3 regions of the Clostridium thermobutyricum genome follow, and region 1 is predicted to be linked to each of the others. Evidence: a T-box and tRNA genes for the amino acid it is inferred to sense, from the RefSeq annotation. Region 1 holds a T-box; the other regions hold tRNA genes.
What was found. The T-box of region 1 lies ahead of argS (arginine--tRNA ligase). A T-box ahead of a tRNA ligase gene usually reads a tRNA of that ligase, here a tRNA-Arg.
Positions count from the first base shown of each region.

Region 2: it has a tRNA-Arg gene. The T-box ahead of argS (arginine--tRNA ligase) is inferred to sense a tRNA for this amino acid. The anticodon was not compared.
Region 3: it has a tRNA-Arg gene. The T-box ahead of argS (arginine--tRNA ligase) is inferred to sense a tRNA for this amino acid. The anticodon was not compared.

Region 1 covers NZ_KB850956.1:738,921-741,206, reverse strand. Annotated here, with positions in the region: gene argS (arginine--tRNA ligase) at 1-1,124, opposite strand, end outside; T-box leader at 1,175-1,390, opposite strand; gene HMPREF1092_RS03305 (Ppx/GppA phosphatase family protein) at 1,560-2,286, shown strand, end outside.
Region 2 covers NZ_KB850956.1:2,757,507-2,759,792, forward strand. Annotated here, with positions in the region: gene HMPREF1092_RS12915 (glycosyltransferase family 2 protein) at 1-938, opposite strand, end outside; tRNA gene HMPREF1092_RS12920 (tRNA-Arg) at 1,081-1,155, opposite strand; gene HMPREF1092_RS16605 (DUF1189 family protein) at 1,323-2,159, opposite strand.
Region 3 covers NZ_KB850956.1:20,172-22,457, reverse strand. Annotated here, with positions in the region: gene HMPREF1092_RS00125 (PH domain-containing protein) at 1-605, opposite strand, end outside; tRNA gene HMPREF1092_RS00120 (tRNA-Arg) at 821-895, opposite strand; gene HMPREF1092_RS00115 (cation-translocating P-type ATPase) at 963-2,286, opposite strand, start outside.

The sequences.
Region 1 (2,286 bases):
CCTTTTCTAGTTGACATTCCTCCATCTGGGAATTTAACTAATCCAAATCCAACGTGAACACAATCTTTAGCCCATTCTTTTCCTTCAAGTTCTAAAACTTTAAATACTTGTTTAAAATGAAGTGCTTGAGGAGTTCCAACTACATATATACTCTTATCAAAATTATAATTTTCTTTTCTATAATTTGCTGCTGCAAGATCTCTTGTAGCATAAATAGTAGCTCCATCACCTTTTAATACTATACAAGGTGGCATATTATAATCATCAAGCATTACAACTTGTGCCCCATTACTTTCAACAAGAAGATTTTTTTCTTTAAGACCTTCTACAACTTTATCCATTTTATCATTATAAAAAGCTTCCCCAGCTAATGAGTCAAATTTAACTCCTAAAAGGTCATAAACTCTGTTAAACTCTTTTAAGCTAAGTTCTCTGAATCTCTGCCATAATTCTGTAGCTTCTTTATCTCCATCTTCAAGCTTTTTAAAATACATTCTTCCTTCATCAACAAGACTTTCATCTTTTTCTGCTTCTTTATGGAATTTAACATATATTCTTAAAAGCTCATCTATAGGACTTTTTTCTAAAGCATCTAAATCAGCCCATCTTTTATATGCTGATATAAGCTTACCAAATTGAGTTCCCCAATCTCCTAAATGGTTTATCCCAACTACATTATATCCTTCTTCTTTAAATAATTTATAAAGAGAATTTCCAATAGCAGTTGTGAAAAGGTGTCCTACATGGAAAGGCTTTGCAATATTTGGTGATGAATATTCAACACAAACAGTTTTACCTTCACCTATATTTGAAGAACCATATTTATCTCCTTCATTTAAAACTGTTTCTATTGTAGTTTTAGCAAAAGAGCTTTTATCAACAAAGAAATTTAAATATGGACCTAAAGCTTTTATTTCTTCAAATCCTTCTTTGCTTAATTTTTCACTTAATTCAGCTGAAATCATATTTGGAGCTTTTCTCATTACCTTTGCTAATTGGAAACAAGGAAATGCATAATCTCCCATATCTGATTTTGGTGGAATTTCTATAAGTTTTTTAATATCTTCTAATTCTAAATCAACTTGAGTTTTTATAAGCTCAGCTATTTTTTGTTTATAATCCATTTTATATCCTCCTGTATTTTTATAATAAAAAAACCGCCTCTTAAAATTAATTAAGAGACGGATAAGTTCCGCGGTACCACTCTAATTGCACAAAATTTGTGCCTCTCTTTTTGTTAACGCAAAGATCTTTGCTTTGCGGCTATCCTTACTCATTTCAGGTGCTCCTCAGAGGCTCTCTTCACTTTATCTTTCTTATGGGCTTACACCAAATTCCCAATTCGCTAAAAGAATTTTAATAAAGTTACTCTTCTCGTCAAAGGATTTATTTAAATTTCTTTTGTTAATTATACACAATTTATTATCATAGTGTCAATAAACCCTTAAATATTCTTTAATTTAAATGTTTATTATCTTAAAAGGTGTATAATAATATAAATCGAAATAAAAAAACCTTTTGAGATTTATAGTAATTTATGTAATAAAAGGAGTAGTGTTATGAATAGAATAGGAATTATTGAAATAGGCGTAGACATTTTCAATTTAACTCTTACTGAAGTTGATGATAATGGCTATTTTAAAATATTAAATGAAATTCATTCTTCTGCTAAACTAACCACAAGTTTATTAGATAATACTAAATTATCTGAAGAAGAATTAAATGTAACCATTGCTAATCTTAAATCATTTAAAGCAATGTGCCAAGTATCTGGTGTTAAAACAATAATTGCAGTAGCAACTGAAACATTCCGTGAAGCCACTAACAGCTATCTTTTAGCAGACCTTATAAAAGATTTACTTTCAATAGATATTAAGATTCTTACTGTTAAAGAAGAAATAAATTATAATTTCTTAGCAGTATCACATAGTATTTATTTTGATAATTCTCTTTTGGTAAATATTGAGGGTTGCTCAACACATATCTCTTGGGTAAAGGATGGAAAAATTAAAGAAAGTCTTTCCCTTCCTATTGGTTATTTAAATATAACATCAAATTATAATTTAGCTGATGAAATTTCATTAGAAGATATTCAGCGTGCTGAAGAAGAAACTCTTCAAACATTAAGAGAATGTGCTTGGATTAAGGAAAATTCATTTGATTCTATAATCTCTAGTGATATTATAGTTCGTTCTTTAGGTAGAATAGATAGACCTAAAAAGAAATATCCTCTTGATGTAGCTCATAATTACGAAATGTATGATGTAGATGTTTTTAATCATTTTG
Region 2 (2,286 bases), 2.0 Mb from region 1:
TCAAAAGCAAATCTTTTTATTCTACCTAAATTTTTTAACTGCTCATCTGTTACATCACTTACTATTGAATTTATTTCATTTAAACTTTCATTTTTAGTTATTTCATCTTTTCCTCTAAAAATTCTATCTAGTGATGGCCAAACATCTATTATCATCAATCTATAAAAATAATTTACTTTTATACTATTAGCTAAATTTCTATTTGAAGTATTTTCATCTATAATTTTTGATACCATTTTCCATACTGTACAAACTTGCTTTAATATTTTTGTAGCATTTACACTTATTTGCTGTGTTAATGATTCACCTGGATTTTTTCTCATTCTGTAATAATAAACAACATGTTTAGTTGCATATAATTTATTTGCTTTTAAAAATGCCTCCATCATGAATACTTGATCTTCTGCATAATATATATTTAAAGGAAAAAATATTCCCTCTATAGTTTCTCTTTTAAATATTTTATTACAAGGACCTAAAGCCCATAATATATCATTATCTTTTCCAAGTACTCTATATCCATCATTAAACATATGTCTTGCTATTGGTTTTCTTTCAATTCCATCAGTAGTTTTTTCAGTTCCACATACTATTACATCTGCATTTTTTTCTTTTGCTAAATTATATCTAAACTCAAAAGAATCTGTTGGCAATAAATCATCTGAATCTACAAAAATTATATATTCGCCTTCTGCTTCTTTAAGCCCTACATTTCTCGCTTTACTAGGTCCTGAATTTTCCTGTTTAATAAGTTTTATATTATTATGCTTACTTTCATATTCTTTAAGCATCTCATAAGTTCCATCAGTTGAACCATCATCAATAAGTATTAATTCAAAATCTTTAAGAGTTTGATTATATATTGATTTAATAGTTTCATCTATATATTCTTTTACATTATATACAGGAACTATGACACTTATCTTATAGCTACTCACTAATTTATCCTCCTAGTTTCCAATTATAAATTTAATTATATTCAATATTTTACTATAATTAGTCTAATCTTATCAAAATAACTTATTTTTAATAAAAAAAAATTTCAAAAGTAAAATTACTTTTGAAATTTAAATTATATTCTGGTAGGGCGTATAGGAATCGAACCCATAATGTACCGTCCGTAGCGGTAAGTTATATCCATTTAACTAACGCCCCTTATATACTTTTAACAAAATTATATTATCACAATTGAAGATTTTGTGCAAATATTTATTAGGAATACGATTTAAATTTCATTATTTTATAAGTCTTATCATAAATTCTAAATATAATACACAAAAAAAATACTTTCTTAAATTATTTTATTTAAGAAAGTATTTTTATTATAGAAATCTATTTAATCTGTTATTATTCTTATTATTTCTCTGTCTATTTACTAAATCATTTTTAATATGCTTAAGTATTATAGCCACATATATTGCAGTAGCAATAATTAATGGATATTGTAAGCTTATGCTTGGATATAATATTCCTATTGGTAATGATAATAAAAATGGTACTGTAGCCGCATAAATAGATAAGCTATATAAAGCTGTTGGCTTAACCATCATTCCTAAGAATATTGAAACTATTAATCCTACTACTGTTACAAATAAACTATCTATTATTAAATTTATAAATCTATTTATAATACTATAAATAGTTATAAAACCAAAATAATATTTTTTAGCACTTTGTATTGTTTGAACTAAAGTTTCATTATTAACTTCTTTAGCATTAAATATTTTACTATTTACTTGGTTATAGTCATAGTTTCCGCCCATACCTAAAGATTGAATTTTAACACCATTCTTTAAAACTAGCATATATGAATTATCTTCTGGATATTCATTTATTATATCATTTGCATCATCTAATGTTTTCTTATCATTTATATAAATAAGATTTCCATTTTGATTTATTATTATAGGATTTTTAGCCATAGTAAATGTATTATCTTTTATATTAAAAGCATATTCTGGATTATTTATTTCAGTTGTTGCCTTATTTATTAATCCATTAGTCATATAGCTATTATATATTCCTAAAATCCCACCAAATATAAGACTTATTAAAAAACCATATAATATTGCCTTTCCTATTCCTTGGTCTATATATTGAGGAAATTTATCTAATCTATGTAAGCAATTTTTAAACTTTACAAAAAAATTATCTTTCATGTTTTCCCTCCTTTCAATAAAAATATATATTAATATAATTATATTTTAACCATCAAGATTTATCTTATCATACTTATTTAAAATATTAAATTATTATGTTTAAATTTTACATTTAATGGAAATATTT
Region 3 (2,286 bases), 720 kb from region 1:
TTATTTCCAATATTCCCTCCACCATCATTCCATTCTACTTCTGGCGCCTTTTCCAATAACTTAACTTCTTTAATATCACTTAAATTTATTTTTGCTGAGCCCCATCCATCTATTATTATATTTGTATTATTAACTTCTACTTTAAATGACTTATTAGTATTTTTCATAGACATTATTACAACTACTACTGCTATTATCACTATTACTATTGCTATTATCACTTTTAAACTAAATTTTCTTGATAATTTACTCTTATTTTCCCCTAATCCAAACTTAGAATTTAATGAATATTCCATATTTATAATACCCACAATCAAAAGAATTACCGGAATAAAAGTGGTCAATAAATTTACTAATGAACTATAAGAAGAATTATAAAAAAATGATCCCAATATAGATATAACCAAAGAAATTATTGATATTATAATTAAATATAACCCAAACTTCTTATTTGCATATTGAGCTGCTTCTTTTGAAACTCTAGCATCTTTACTTCTATATCCAAATGCTGAATTTTCATCAAAATCTCCTTTTCTCATAGCAATCCCAAGCATTACGAATAAAAAAAACATAGGTAAATTTAATATAATCCCTAGATATTTCATATGAATCATCTCCATTGTATAAATTATTGTAATTATATAACAAACATTTCCTTAATATATGTACATTTTAGGAATATTATGTTAATTATACTTTTTATACAAAATTAACTATATTTTAGAAAATATTTTTTATATTAGTTCATTTAATCTTATAAATATTTTTATTGCAAATAAAAAAAGCCTAACCAAAAGGTTAAGCTTTTCTTATAAAATTATGGCACCCCCAACAAGAATCGAACTTGTATCTATCCCTTAGGAGGGGACTATTCTATCCATTAAACTATGAGGGCATAATCTATACTTTAAATAGTATTATATAATGCCTCTCATGTCAATTATTTCATTATTATTTATATATTATTTTTCTATATGTCTCTTAGTTCTTATAAGGCTTACTACAGCTGCTAAAACTGGTATTGAAGCAAGTACTGTTGCCCCAGACAATAACCACTCATTTTTTGTTATAGGAGATAATGAAAATACTTCTCTTCCTATAGGTGTTATGAAAGCTAATACTATTATTGCACTCATAAAAAGCCCTAAAAATACTTTAAATGATGTTAATGGTAATGAAACCTTAAATAATATTACTATACTAACACCAGCTAACATTAATACAGCTAAAGTTTGTGCTTTTTGAATTCCAACTCCATGATTATAGGATATTAGGAAAGTGGCTGTAACAAATATAGATATTAATATACCATTTGGTATACTAGCTGTTAATATTCTTCCTAAGAAACCTTTTTTTACTCTATTTGTATTTGGTAATACAGCTAAGAATAATGCTGGTATTCCTATAGCACAACTACCTATTAAAGATAATTGTATTGGATCTATTGGGAATGGCATCATTAAAATTGAAAATACAACTGCTAATATTATTGAATATGTTGTTTTTGATAAGAATAACTGAGCTACTCTTTCTAAGTTATTTATTTGTTGTCTTCCTTCTGCTACTACTTTTGGTAATGCACTAAAATTTGATTTCATTAATACTAATTGAGCAACTGCCTTTGTAGCATCTGAACCATTTGCCATAGCTATTCCACAATCTGCTTCTTTAAGTGCTAGTACATCGTTTACTCCATCTCCTGTCATTGCAACTGTATGCCCATCTGCTTGAAGAGCTTTGACAAAAGCCTTCTTTTGATGAGGTGTTACTCTACCAAAAACAGTATATTTTTTCATAGCTTCTTTTAATCCTTCTTCATCTACTGGAAGTTCTCTTGCATCAATATAATTTTCTGCTCCAAAAACTCCAGCTCTCTTTGCAACTGCTGATACAGTTACTGGATTATCTCCTGAAATTACTTTTACATCAACACCTTCTTCATTAAAGTATTTTAATGTTTCAGGGGCTTCTTCTCTTATTATGTCCTCTATTAATATTAAAGCTAATGGTTCAACTTTAGATAATTTTTCTACTTTAACAGTTTTTAGTTCTGATTTACCTAAAATTAATACTCTTCTACCTTTAATAGCTTCTTCATTAACCAATTCTTCTATTTCTGAATATCTTTCACCCATAACAATCTCAGGTGCTCCTAATATAAATGTGCCCTTATTATCTATTATAAGACCACCCCATTTTCTTTTTGATGAAAATGGCATTTTCTCTATTATATTTAAATTAGGATTATCTTTATATCTATCCAAAATAGCTTGTTGAGTTGGATTC